Regions from separate parts of the Brevibacillus sp. BC25 genome, predicted to be linked through region 1. Evidence: riboswitches for the same ligand, from Rfam matches in the RefSeq annotation. Region 1 holds a riboswitch; each other region holds the start of a gene.
What was found. A riboswitch is a leader RNA that binds a small molecule or an ion and turns the genes downstream of it on or off. The one in region 1 is predicted to bind S-adenosylmethionine.

Region 1 (3,212 bases):
TGTTCCCCTGTGGATGAAAGGGACAGACTTTCAGAAAACAGTCATAGGAGCAAACGGGAGTTTAACAGGCTATTCGGGTGGCTTGTGGCGAAAGGAATGGCTACTAGCCCACGAACAATGTTCGCAAAACAAGGAAAAATAAGGTAAAATTTGAGTGGAGTAGTGAGAAAAGACAATTTCATAGGTGGAAACAGGTTCCTTAGGGCGTACCAATTCGCCAAAAGGATAATAGGGAAGCTCGGTGCAAATCCGACACGGTCCCGCCACTGTAAGAGGGGAGTCAGCGTCCAACAAGCCACTGGTCTATCAATATAGACGGGGAAGGCGACGCTAGATGATGAACCCAAAGTCAGGAGACCTGCCTGTTTCGACAACACTGATAGACCTACGGGAGATAGGGAGGTGTTAGAGATGGCTTGCGAAAAACAGCGAGTGGACAAGTACGCCCCTCCTTTTCTGGCATTTTCTAACGATCGTCACGGTCGAGTAGAAAATGCTCTTTTTATTTTGGGCAGGATAAAAGAAGAGGAGGGTGTGCGAATGCAACTTTTTATTTGCCAATGGTGCGGATATGTCGAGGAAAAAGAGCTGCCTGAAGAATGCCAGGAGGGCGTGCTTCATTGCACTTGCTGCAGTATGGAAGAGGTAGAAAGCCTGTTCACCTACACCTGAAAGCCTGACCAAATCAGCTTGCAATCAGAAAAGAAAGAATTTTGTTGACGCTTGCCTTGGAATTTCTTAGAATAAAGCTCAACAGCATAATTAGTTCTTATCCAGAGAGGTGGAGGGTCTGGCCCGATGAAGCCCGGCAACCGTTGCATATTGCGACAAGGTGCCAATTCCTGCGAGACGTTTCGTCTCGAAAGATAAGAAGCGGGTTACTCCATCAGTAGATGAACCTTCTTCTTAGCGAAGAAGGTTTTTTTCAATTTCATATTTTCTTTATCCAGAGAGGTGGAGGGACTGGCCCGATGAAGCCCGGCAACCGTCACGCATGTTTGTGACAAGGTGCCAATTCCTGCAGGACATATACGTCCTGGGAGATAAGGAGGGGGAGCAGTAGCTGCTAACAAGCCTTCTTCTTATCGAAGATGGCTTTTCTTTTTATCTAAAATTCGGGGTATGGGGTGGTCAGGATGAGTGCAGAAGTGGTACGCGTGGGATTATTGGGATTGGGAACAGTGGGTGGAGGCGTAATCAAAACGATCCGTTCGCAGCAGGAGAAGCTGGCTTCTCGTCTGGGTAAACGAATTGAGATCGTCAAGGCATTGGTGCGTGATTCGGAAAAAGAGCGGGCGGTTCATATCGACCCGGCATTACTGACAACAGACTTTGAGGATGTATTACGCAGCGATGTGGATATCGTGGTGGAAGTCATGGGCGGTGTAGAACCTACCTATGACTACGTCCGTGCTTTGATCGAAAAGGGCTGCCATGTGGTAACTGCCAACAAAGAACTCCTGGCGAAAAAAGGAACGGAGCTAGTCGATTTGGCAAATCAGCATCAAGTGCACCTTGCCTATGAAGCGAGTGTGGCAGGGGGCATCCCGATTTTGAGCGTGCTCCGGCAGTTCCTACGGACGAACGATATTCAAGGCGTTCGCGGTATTCTTAACGGAACAACGAACTTCATTTTGACGAAAATGGAGACAGAGCAGCTCTCTTACCAGGAGGTGCTCAAGCAAGCGCAGGAGCTGGGCTATGCGGAAGCGGACCCTCGTTCCGATGTAGAAGGCTTTGATGCTATGTACAAGTTGTATATCTTGGCACAGCTTGTTTACGGAGAATCGCTGCCTTTAGCAGATGTTGTTCGCAAAGGAATTGCAGATTTGTCTGCAGGTCACATTCGGATTGCGAGCGAGCTGGGGTACCGGATCAAGCTGATTGCGCAGGCCTATCAAGCTGAGAAAGGAATTCGCCTATCAGTTGAACCAACCATGCTTTCGCTGAGCCATCCGTTGGCGCAAATCCACGACGCGTTTAATGCTGTCCAGCTATCCGGCAACATCGTGGGAGACTTGTTGTTTACAGGAAGAGGGGCAGGAGAGCTCCCTACAGCAAGTGCAGTCGTGGAGGATTTGGCCTATTTATTGACACAGCCATTCACACCGCATCCTACTTGGAAAGAAAAAACGGCTGACAAAGCTGGAGCCACGGTGGACTCGGTAGAACACGTCCTATGTTACCTTGAGGGCTCATGTCATACTGCTACGCCAGATCGTGTCCTGCATTTCCTTCAGCAGGCAGGAGTCAACGTGCATAAACTAAAAGTCCAATTCGACTTGGGAGGCGTCTTGCGCGCAGGTTTGATCGTAACAGGAATCAGTGAAGAGCACGAGTCCCTATTGAAAAATGATTTCGGTTTAGAAGTGCGCTGCTTCCCCATTATCGAATCTGCGTAAGTAAGAGGAATCATAAGAAGAAAAGCCGTATTTCTAGTTACCTGGAAACACGGCTTCTTTTGTCAGGGGGCAGTCTCCACCGCTTTTGCACGCGGCTGTATACGCCCGTCACTTTGTATGTCGACACTCTCAGAAATGGATTCAATGCGTTTTAGCAGGGCAGCGCCGTTGCTTTCATTCATGGGTACAGCTTGTCCCAATTCTGCGTGAAACGGAAGCATCGTCAGCTCACAATCACCGCTTTTCGTACAGTTTGCTTGCAGGACCATCGTTTCCCAAGTCTTGGGTTCGTTTGATCGTGTGAAAATGAAATTGCCGAGACTGTACGCTATCCATTTGTCGTTGTATCGTTCAAAACCTTGAAGGACGTGGGGATGACCGCCGACAATCAAATCTGCACCAGCATCGATGTAGGCACGAGACAACTCTTTTTGATGATCGACAGGATAATCAGCGCGTTCCTTGCCCCAGTGTGCAATCACGACGACGAGATCCGCTTGGTTGTTCGCATCTTGGATCGCTTTTACTGCTAGCGTAGGATCATAGGAAGCGGCCATACCTGGCTGGGAATCCCCTGCATACCAGCTCGTTTCGGGAATGACCCTGCTGAAGCCGAGAATCGCGATCTTGATGCCGTTCTTTTCTATGAATACAGGTGAATAGGCACGGCTGGCATCCTTACCTGCGCCGACGTATTCAATCCGGTTTTCGTCTAAAGCGTCAAAGGTATCCAGCAATCCCGGAACTCCTTGATCCATGGAGTGATTATTGGCGAGATTCACCACATCAATCCCGGCGTTTTTCATGGCC
Region 2 (3,212 bases), on a different contig from region 1:
TCGGAAAGCCGCTGACTGTAGCCGGCTTCTTGTTGCTTTTAAATCAAGGCGCATTCTTGATCGGGAGTATTGTTGGCGGGATGATGTTTGACCGCTGGGGAAAAATGCGCACCATCATTGTCGGTTCCATCGGCGTTATTCTGATATCGATCGGCTTAGGTGTTACGCAAGATTTTACGATTTATGTTGTCTTGCTTCTACTGAATGGATTGTTTTACGGAACACTTTCTCCTGTGATGAATGCACTGGCAGTAGTGTTATGGCCGGACGGAGGGCGTAAAGGAATCAATCTGATTTATGTCTCCCTCAATGTGGGGGTAGCTGCCGGTTCTGCGCTGGGCGGCTTCTTGGCAAGTGTTTCGTTTGCCTGGACGTTTTTCGGTAATGCGATCTCGCAACTGATTGTGCTCGCCATGTTCATGCTCATTTTGCCGCGTCAATTAAAAATGCTAGAACAACAACGCGAAAACTCGACGACTGGACAAAGGATGTCTGAGCAAGCAACTGGTGATGCGCTGCAACTACCACAGCAAGAGCCAAAGGTTGTATGGGGAGCATTGCTGCTATTATGCGGGGGGCTATTAATTAGCTGGATTGTCTATGTACAATGGACGACGGTGCTGTCGACCTACATGCAATCCCTGGGCATTTCACTCCGTCAATACAGTTTGTTGTGGACGCTGAACGGAGGTTTGATCCTGTTTGGTCAGCCATTGATTGCTTGGGTCATTCGACGCTTTGCCCGTACGCTAAAAGCACAAATGCTCTTGGGCGCTTATATTTTTGCCTTGTCGATGCTGATTCTGTCGCAATCAACCGTTTATGCAGGCTTTGTGGCAGGCATGTTCGTCATGACGCTAGGAGAAATGCTCGTGTGGCCAGCGGTACCGGCAGTAGCTGCACAGTTTACGCCAGAGGGGCGAGAAGGCTTCATTCAAGGTCTGATTGCAGGAACTGGATCAGCAGGGCGGATGCTCGGACCACTGCTGGGCGCCTTCATTTTCCAATCGATTCATGCGCAAGGACTATTGTTTGTGATGGCAGGCCTGTGTCTGTTGTCTGTGGCATTCTTTGCCTTCCACACCTCTTTTCAAAAAAGAAGGCATCAAGTGCCGGTACAGAATCAAGCATCTTGACACGATTTACGTGCTCAAGTTAGTATGATATAGACGAAAAAACAGTATATTCCGTGTGTTTGACTTATTCAGAGAGGTGGAGGGACTGGCCCTATGAAGCCCGGCAGCGGATCTGTTCCATGTGATGGACAGATGCTGTGCCAATTCCAGCAGGATTTTTTCCTGACAGATAAGGACGTGACCAAGCTGATCTCCCCCTTTTTCTGTATGGAAAAAGGGGGTTTTACTGTATTGGGCCCAAGAAAGGAATGGAAGAAAGATGCGTATTCAACCCTCCGACATGATTGATCGACTCCCTACCCAGTTTTTTGCGACCCTGGTGGCAAAAGTAAACAAGGTCATTGCGCAAGGCCATGACGTCATTAACCTGGGGCAGGGCAATCCCGATCTGCCGACACCGCCGCACATTATTGAAGAATTACAGGCGCAAGCGGCACAACCACTCCATCACAAATATCCGCCTTTTCAGGGACGCGTGGAACTGAAGCAGGCAGTGGCTCATTGGTATAAGCAAGAATTTGATGTAGACCTCGATCCGGAGGAAGAAGTAGCGATATTGTTCGGCAGCAAAACCGGTCTTGTAGAGATTTGCCAAGTACTCATGAACGCAGGCGATGTTGCACTGGTTCCAGACCCAGGCTATCCGGATTATTGGTCGGGGGTTGCAGTCGTAGGCGGACGGATGGTCATGATGCCGCTGAAGGCGGAAAATGACTTCTTGCCAGACTACAGCCAGCTCTCCCAAGCTGATTTGGATCGAGCGAAACTGATGTTTCTCAACTATCCGAACAATCCGACAGCGGTCAACGCACCACTCGAGTTTTATGAGGAAACGATTCGCTTCGCCCGAAAACATGAAATCGTCGTCTGCCATGACTTCGCCTACGGGGCGATCAGCTATGACGGGAAAAAGCCGGTCAGCTTCATGCAGGTCCCGGGAGCAAAAGAAGTGGGCGTAGAATTTTATACCCTGTCCAAAACATACAACATGGCAGGCTGGCGTGTTGGTGCCATGGTAGGAAACCGCGAGCTGGTTCGTCTGATCAATCTCATTCAGGATCATTACTTCGTCAGTCTGTTCGGAGCGATACAGATGGCGGCAGCCAAAGCGATGACGGAGTCGCAGCAGTGCGTTCGCGATCTCGTCGCTGTTTACGAAAGCCGCCGCAATGCCTTGTACTCCAATTTGCATCGGATTGGCTGGCAGGCACCACCATCTCAAGGTTCGTTTTTTGCTTGGCTTCCTGTTCCAAGTGGCTTCACATCTATGGAGTTCTCTGACCTGCTTTTGGAAAAAGCGCATGTCGTCGTAGCGCCGGGAAATGGTTTTGGTCCGACAGGTGAGGGTTATGTGCGAGCGGCTTTGTTATCCAATGAAGATCGTCTCGCAGAAGCGGTCCAACGGATTGAGCGGTTGGGGTTGTTTACGAAAACAAAATAAAAGCGAGGCAATTTGGCCACACTACCATACAAATGGAGTGTGGCTTTTTTATTCTAGAATAAAAATCATTCTCATTATTGACAGATAATGATTTTCATTATACGATGACATTGTTAATGATAATTAGTCTCAGCAAGAGCGGGAGGGTACCATGCGCTATCAGATTAACGGTTACACGGATATGTATACGGTGATCGCCAACGAGCGAAAAATCGGCGGAGCCATTGAAGCAGGCCAGATTCGCTTGCGGACGGGAGAAATTTACGCCAATGCTGTTCTCACTCGTTTGGAAATGTCAGGTGCGCATTTTTGCTCGATCGGATTTGTTACAGAAGAAGGCAAAAGACTGATTGTCCATGTGAATGATATCAGCATGATCGCTGATGCTCGTCACGTCAACGTTTGTGAGCTGACGAACGAATGCATGAGAGTGGAGAAATCCGCAGAGAGATTGAAGCGGTTGAAGCGTCTCTGTGAACTAAATGAAGGCAGCTGTACGCCAACCTTCCAAGAAGAGGCATTGCTGTTGGCAAGTGATATTGGCATGGAAGAAGCGTCCACGCATGTAGACCTCTCTTTTCTCCCACACACAGAGAAACCACGTGTGTTCCGAATCGCCTAGGAAGATATAGCCC
Region 3 (3,212 bases), on a different contig from region 1:
ATCGGTAAACAAGAGCCCGGGAAAAAGACGGTTGTCTGGGATCCTAACTACGATAATGGAACGAAAGACAATCCGACGGAGCGTGTCCAAAAAGAAGTGTCACCAGGCAAGTATTTCATCCGTGTGAGTGAGTACAATCGTAATGCGGTGAATGGCGAATATCAGCTGGATCTGGGATACACGCCAGTAAAAAAAGATTTTAATGAGCCGAATGACACCTATCAAAAAGCGTCTCCGTTAAGCGGTGGGACAGTGATGTCAGGCACAATACCGACAGCTACTGATTCCGACTGGTTCCAATTTACTGTGAATAGTGAATCGTATGTGACGTTCCGAGCGCCGTACATTCCTGTCGATAGCGGCTTTCGTTTCGCGCTCTATAGCGATCGAAACATGAACTATGCGATCGCTTCGACGAATGAGGTAGCGGAGCTGTCTAACCGAGGAAACGATGTTATCGGTTTGCGTTTGCAACCAGGAAAATATTATGTACGCCTTAATAGCGGTACTGCCTTCAAATATGAATCGTACCGACTCACGGTGACGCAGCAGAAATTGATAGCGGGCTATCGCGATATTTCGGACCACTGGGCGCGCTCAGAGATCGTCAGACTTAGCTCTCGCGATATTGTAAATGGGTTTAATGATGCGTCGTTCAAGCCGAACAAGGCAGTGACCCGTGCAGAGTTTGCCACAATGCTGCTTAAATCGATGCGTGCGACCGGTTCCAAGGTAGCGACTACCTATACAGGAAAAACGACCTTCCGGGATATGCCAAAGCGGCACTGGGCGTATCACAACCTAGGTGTATCCTATCAATTGGGAATTTTGAAAGGGTACCCGAAGAATGAAATGAAGCCGGATCAGCCGATATCGCGTGCAGAGATGGCAGTAATGATCGCGCGGGCACGTGATGTTTTGATGTATAACCGTGGTACCTCGAATTATCAGGATGTGCCAACGAGTCATTGGGCTTCTCCTGCTATTGAGGCTTTAACATCTAGAAATTGGGTCAATGGGTACGGTTCTTCCTTTAAACCGAATGGAAGGGCAACTCGCGCCGAGGTAGTTGTGGTACTTTCCAAAGCCTATCAACTATAAGTAAAATTTTTCCTATTGACATCTCTGAAAAAAACAATTATTCTATTATCCGTAATGGATACTCTTATCCAGAGCAGGCGGAGGGACTGGCCCTATGAAGCCCGGCAACCGATCTAGAGCGGTGCTAACCAGCAGAACGGACATCTGTTCTGGCCGATAAGAGGATGAAGGAAGCAAAAAACGCTCAAACCTTTTCCTCCTAAAAGATGGAAAAGGTTTTTTATTTGCGTTTACGTAGATAAAATCCTGACTCGGCTACCACACTATTTGTATGAGGTCAAAGGAGGTATTTTCTCATGGCTTTGCAAAAAGGTCGTCGTCTGTTTACATCCGAATCTGTAACTGAAGGACATCCGGATAAAATTTGTGACCAAATTTCCGACTCCATCTTGGATGCGATCCTGTCCAAAGATCCAAACGCTCGCGTAGCTTGCGAAACTTCCGTAACTACTGGTTTGGTTCTCGTAGCAGGTGAAATCACTACAAACACTTATGTGGATATCCAAAAGCTCGTTCGTGAAACCATTCGTGAAATCGGTTATGACCGTGCGAAATTTGGTTTTGACGCTGATACTTGCGGTGTTATTACTGCAATTGGCGAGCAGTCCGCTGACATTGCACTTGGTGTAGACCAAGCATTGGAAGCACGCGAAGGCAAAATGACTGACGCGCAGATCGAAGCAATTGGTGCGGGTGACCAAGGTTTGATGTTTGGTTTTGCTTGCAATGAAACACCTGAGCTGATGCCACTTCCGATCAGCATGTCCCACCAATTGGCTCGTCGTCTGACTGAAGTACGTAAAAACGGAACACTTGCTTACCTCCGTCCTGACGGAAAAACACAAGTAACCGTTGAGTACGATGGCGACAAACCAGTTCGTATCGATACAATCGTTATTTCTACCCAACATGCTCCTGAGACAACTTTGGAGCAAATCAAGCAAGATCTGGTTGAACAAGTAATCAAACCAGTTGTTCCAGCTGAACTGTTGGACGCTGATACCAAATACTTCATCAACCCAACTGGCCGTTTCGTAATTGGCGGACCACAAGGGGATGCTGGCTTGACTGGCCGCAAAATCATCGTAGATACTTACGGCGGTTATGCTCGTCATGGCGGCGGTGCGTTCTCCGGTAAAGATCCGACAAAAGTTGACCGTTCCGGTGCTTACGCAGCTCGTTATGTAGCGAAAAACATCGTGGCTGCTGGCCTCGCAGACAAATGCGAAGTACAAGTTGCTTACGCAATTGGTGTAGCACAACCAGTTTCCATCGCAGTAGATACTTTCGGTACAGGTACCATTTCCGAAGAAGCTCTGGTGAAATTGGTTCGCAAACACTTCGACCTGCGTCCTGCTGGTATCATCAAGCAGCTCGACCTGCGTCGTCCTATCTACAAACAAACAGCTGCATATGGCCACTTTGGACGCAATGACCTGAATGTTCCTTGGGAGCAAACAGACAAAGCAGAAGTTCTGAAGCAAGAGGCTGCTCAACTGTAATATTGCTGAATGACATAAAAAGAGCCTGGTATTGCTACTGGGCTCTTTTTCGTTTTAGGAGCAGAGTCATCCAATTATTGGGTCAATTGTTGCACAGGAATTTGTAGGACTGTGTCGAATCTCCTAGTGAGGAAGTAGAGGAGGGGTTTTTTTGCCGAACAGAAGGCTCTTCCTGATCGTGTTTCTTACTTTTTTGTTTTTTGCAGTGGCTATTGGGTTGTTAGGCGAATCTTTTCTGGAAAAAAAGAATAAACAAGAAGTGCAACCTTTTCCCCAAGTGGATACGTCTATAAGCATAAGTGAGACAAAAAATGCTGAGCCAAACGTCACACCAATTGAAGAAGCAGCGGTTCAAACGAAAAAGTGGTATAACAATCAGGTTGTGGTTTTGACGTACCATCATGTCACGGATCAATCGAATCAGCGGTATGTCATAGCTCCTGATCAATTTGCCCGACACATGAAATTTTTGCATGATAACGACCTGAATCCGATTTCGTTGGATGAGTTCCTGCGATTTATGGAGACGGGTACCTTACCGACTGAGAATGCTGTTTTGATTACGTTTGACGATGGGTATGAGAGTTATTACAGAGAAGCATTTCCGAT
Region 4 (3,212 bases), on a different contig from region 1:
AAGGGAGCAGCCACGTAAAAAGGAATGCCGTGAGCTTTTGCCAATACCGCTACCCCATACGTACCGATTTTGTTGGCGACATCTCCATTCGCTGCTACGCGGTCTGTACCGACAATGACAGCCTCTACTTTCCCTTGGGACATAACCATCGCCGCCATGTTGTCGCAGATGAGCGTCACATCAATCCCTGCTTGCTGCAATTCGAATGCAGTAAGACGAGCGCCTTGCAGGACAGGACGGGTTTCGTCTGCGTACACCTTCAGATTCCAACCGCGTTCCTTTGCCAAATAAAATGGAGCGGTAGCCGTACCGTAAGCTGCTGTAGCCAATGCCCCTGGATTACAGTGTGTGAGAATTCCCATACCGTCATGCAACAGAGTGAGCAAATGCTCTCCGATGGTCCGGCATACTTCAGCATCTTCCTTTTGAATCGTCAGTGCTTCATCGAGCACTGCTGCCTTCAATTCGGCAATCGAAGCTCCGCTTTCTTTTTCAACACGAGCTTTGATTCGATCCAACGCCCAGAACAGATTCACGGCTGTCGGACGGGAAGAGCCCAGGTAGTCTGCTTGCTGGTTCAGTTCCTGCCAAAACTCGTCGTAGTTACTCGCTTCACTGCCACGAATGCCCAGGTAAAGCCCGTAAGCTGCTGCCATGCCAATCGCCGGTGCGCCACGCACTTCCAAGCGACGGATGGAACCCCATACTTGCTCGGAGGTAGTTAAGTTCAAATAGATCGTTTCTACTGGCAGACGCGTCTGGTCAAGCAAGACCAATGCGTTATTCTCCCACTTAACAGGTGCCAATTGAGTGCTGGTTGTCATACTGTTGTAGCCTCCTGATAGTAACGTTCGGTCACAGTGCGTACGATGTCCGTGATATCTGTCGATTCGTCTATGCCGCCGCGACCGAGAATCAGTGCTTCTCCAATCGAGAGAGCCAGACGCTCTGCTTCTGCGCGAGTCTGGTCGTCTTCAATGGCATTCAGGTCCGCTACGCCCGCCAAGCCGATGACACGGCGCAAGATTTTGCATCCGGCATAGCCTGCTGTATCCTGAATCAAGCGCTTCACGTAGCTTTGCCACAGTCCCTCGACATGAGCGCTGCGCTCTTTGGCGTGCTTGTGCCAGAGCTGAACGAATTGCGAAACGAATTCATTCCAGACATCCTCGACCGTTTCCAGTAAGTATTCGCGGTACGCTTCCCGTTCTCCTTGATCTTTTTGCAAACCGTGCTGTCCTGCGTAGTTGAGCAGCAGATTGGCAATAATCGCCCCGATGTCAAAACCGATTGGGCCGTAGTAAGCGAATTCTGGATCGATTGCTTTCAGGCTGTTTTCTGTGATGAAAATACTTCCGGTATGCAAGTCACCATGCAGCAGCGCTTCTGAGCGCGTAAGGAAATCGTATTTCAGCTTGGCGATTTCCAGCTTCAGCGGCCTGTTGTTCCAGATCGCCTCGACTTCCCTGCGAATCAACGGGTTGAAGTCGTTGGTAGGCGCATTTTCATACGGATCGGTAAAGACGAGGTCTTCTGTGATTTTGCATAATTCTGGATTTATGAATGTTCCGACTAGCGCTTTTTTATCGTACGGATGCGCGCCCAGATCGGATGTGAAGAACAAGGTTTGCGCGAGAAAACGACCAATTTGCTTCGCGAATAGCGGGTACCGCTTTCCTTCGATCAGACCTTTGCGCATGATGATGTGGTCCCCGACGTTTTCCATGACAGTCAACGCAAGCTCCCCGTCGAAATGATACACCTGCGGCACCAGGTCTGGAACGTATTTGTGCTGAATGCGGAGTGCCTCGCTCTCGATGCGAGCCCGATCAATCGTAAGCGGCCAAGATTCTCCCACGACGCGGGCAAAAGGCAGTGCTTGCTTGACAATGACGCTCTTACCGGATGCTGGCTCCTGAATGTCAAAAACCAGATTGAGGTTGCCATCCCCGATTTCGCGACTGGTCAGCTCTGCTCCTTCGCTAAAAAGACCCGGTATTCCTTTTACGTACTCCACTGCTTCCTGTTCAGTCAATGCGCGATATGCCATGATTCCAAAACTCCCCTCTGCGTATTTTTCCTCTATCTCTACTTGTTTTGTTTGTGTCATGAGAGCAAAAAAAGACCTCTTTTCCCGAAGAAAAGAGGTCGCTGTCGTCACGTGTAAGAACCGTGTTGATGTCCCCCTTATCTTCCAGACCACTTTTGTTTCTGCAGGAATTAGCACCGTGCATGTCGCCTGTCAATCAGTCGCTTCCTCGCGTCTGAATGGCGTCATGTCGGTTGCCGGGTATCATCGGGCCAGTCCCTCCACCTTCTCTGGATAAGGTATCCAAAACGTATTCGGTTTTTGATTTAGTTTGAATCATACAACCAACGCTTCCACGATGTCAACACCCTTTTGTGCAAAAATTCGCACCTTGCTTTTAGTAGCTGTGTTGTGTTCCCGATGCCGCAGGTCGCTCCCAATTCCACCAGTCTACTTTGCCTAAAAACGCTGCTGTTATCGACTTTTCGGCCTTGAGCTTCAGTAGTTCTTTTGTAGGTCCGGTCAGGACAGCGCCGTAGATTCGCACTCCGTTTTGTTGCATGTAGTTGTATCGTTCTGCTATCTGAGGGTCGCTACCAAATACCAAGGCTTTGCCAATATCGCGAGTCAGACCTTCTTGCTCAGATAAGTACTTCATTTCGTTCAGATAGGTCGCCATTCTTCTTGCCCCTTCCCCATTTACCCGGATGGGCGCACCTCCGTAATCGAGTTCTCTCTGAGCAAATCCCCATACGTCCCCTGCACCAAGTAACAGATTGGGTACATCACTCTCTGCTTGCTTGAGCTCCACCCCTGTATCTACCGCAAACCAAACTGTATCTTGTCCTGAAGAGGTAACATGGCGGGAAATCAGTGCATAATACTCCTCGTACGTCAGAAAGTGGTCAAAAGATATTGCAAGCTGCGAAACAGTTCCCTCAGGCAGCTTCTCCATAGTCGTCCAGGCAGGTGAAGTGAGAGACATGGTATCCTCCGTTTCCCCCTCTGTCGGATAACGGAAAAACAGCTTTTGCTCCCTGACCCCGTTCGTCCATTGCGGCTTCGCATTCACGTTCCATAGCACATTCGTACTCTCAAAACGGCCCGCGTTCTTTTCTTCTCCCCCAACCCGCTCGCGTAGTTCCATGCTGATGTTTCCGTACAGCAATCCGACCTGCGAACC

Region 2: another riboswitch for S-adenosylmethionine. It lies ahead of PMI05_RS11130 (pyridoxal phosphate-dependent aminotransferase); the one in region 1 lies ahead of PMI05_RS26105 (homoserine dehydrogenase).
Region 3: another riboswitch for S-adenosylmethionine. It lies ahead of metK (methionine adenosyltransferase); the one in region 1 lies ahead of PMI05_RS26105 (homoserine dehydrogenase).
Region 4: another riboswitch for S-adenosylmethionine. It lies ahead of mtnK (S-methyl-5-thioribose kinase); the one in region 1 lies ahead of PMI05_RS26105 (homoserine dehydrogenase).

The regions. Positions count from the first base shown of each region.
Region 1 covers NZ_AKIX01000117.1:116,469-119,680, reverse strand. The annotation lists cobalamin riboswitch at 176-381, shown strand; gene PMI05_RS26110 (hypothetical protein) at 403-672, shown strand; SAM riboswitch class I at 767-873, shown strand; SAM riboswitch class I at 940-1,050, shown strand; gene PMI05_RS26105 (homoserine dehydrogenase) at 1,137-2,402, shown strand; gene PMI05_RS26100 (CapA family protein) at 2,465-3,212, opposite strand, start outside.
Region 2 covers NZ_AKIX01000039.1:11,533-14,744, reverse strand. The annotation lists gene PMI05_RS11140 (MFS transporter) at 1-1,136, shown strand, start outside; SAM riboswitch class I at 1,198-1,312, shown strand; gene PMI05_RS11130 (pyridoxal phosphate-dependent aminotransferase) at 1,396-2,577, shown strand; gene PMI05_RS11125 (hypothetical protein) at 2,729-3,199, shown strand.
Region 3 covers NZ_AKIX01000101.1:12,551-15,762, forward strand. The annotation lists gene PMI05_RS23105 (S8 family serine peptidase) at 1-1,101, shown strand, start outside; SAM riboswitch class I at 1,163-1,264, shown strand; gene metK (methionine adenosyltransferase) at 1,398-2,603, shown strand; gene PMI05_RS23115 (polysaccharide deacetylase family protein) at 2,755-3,212, shown strand, end outside.
Region 4 covers NZ_AKIX01000088.1:20,342-23,553, reverse strand. The annotation lists gene mtnA (S-methyl-5-thioribose-1-phosphate isomerase) at 1-824, opposite strand, end outside; gene mtnK (S-methyl-5-thioribose kinase) at 821-2,050, opposite strand; SAM riboswitch class I at 2,185-2,330, opposite strand; gene PMI05_RS21640 (anti-sigma factor) at 2,427-3,212, opposite strand, start outside.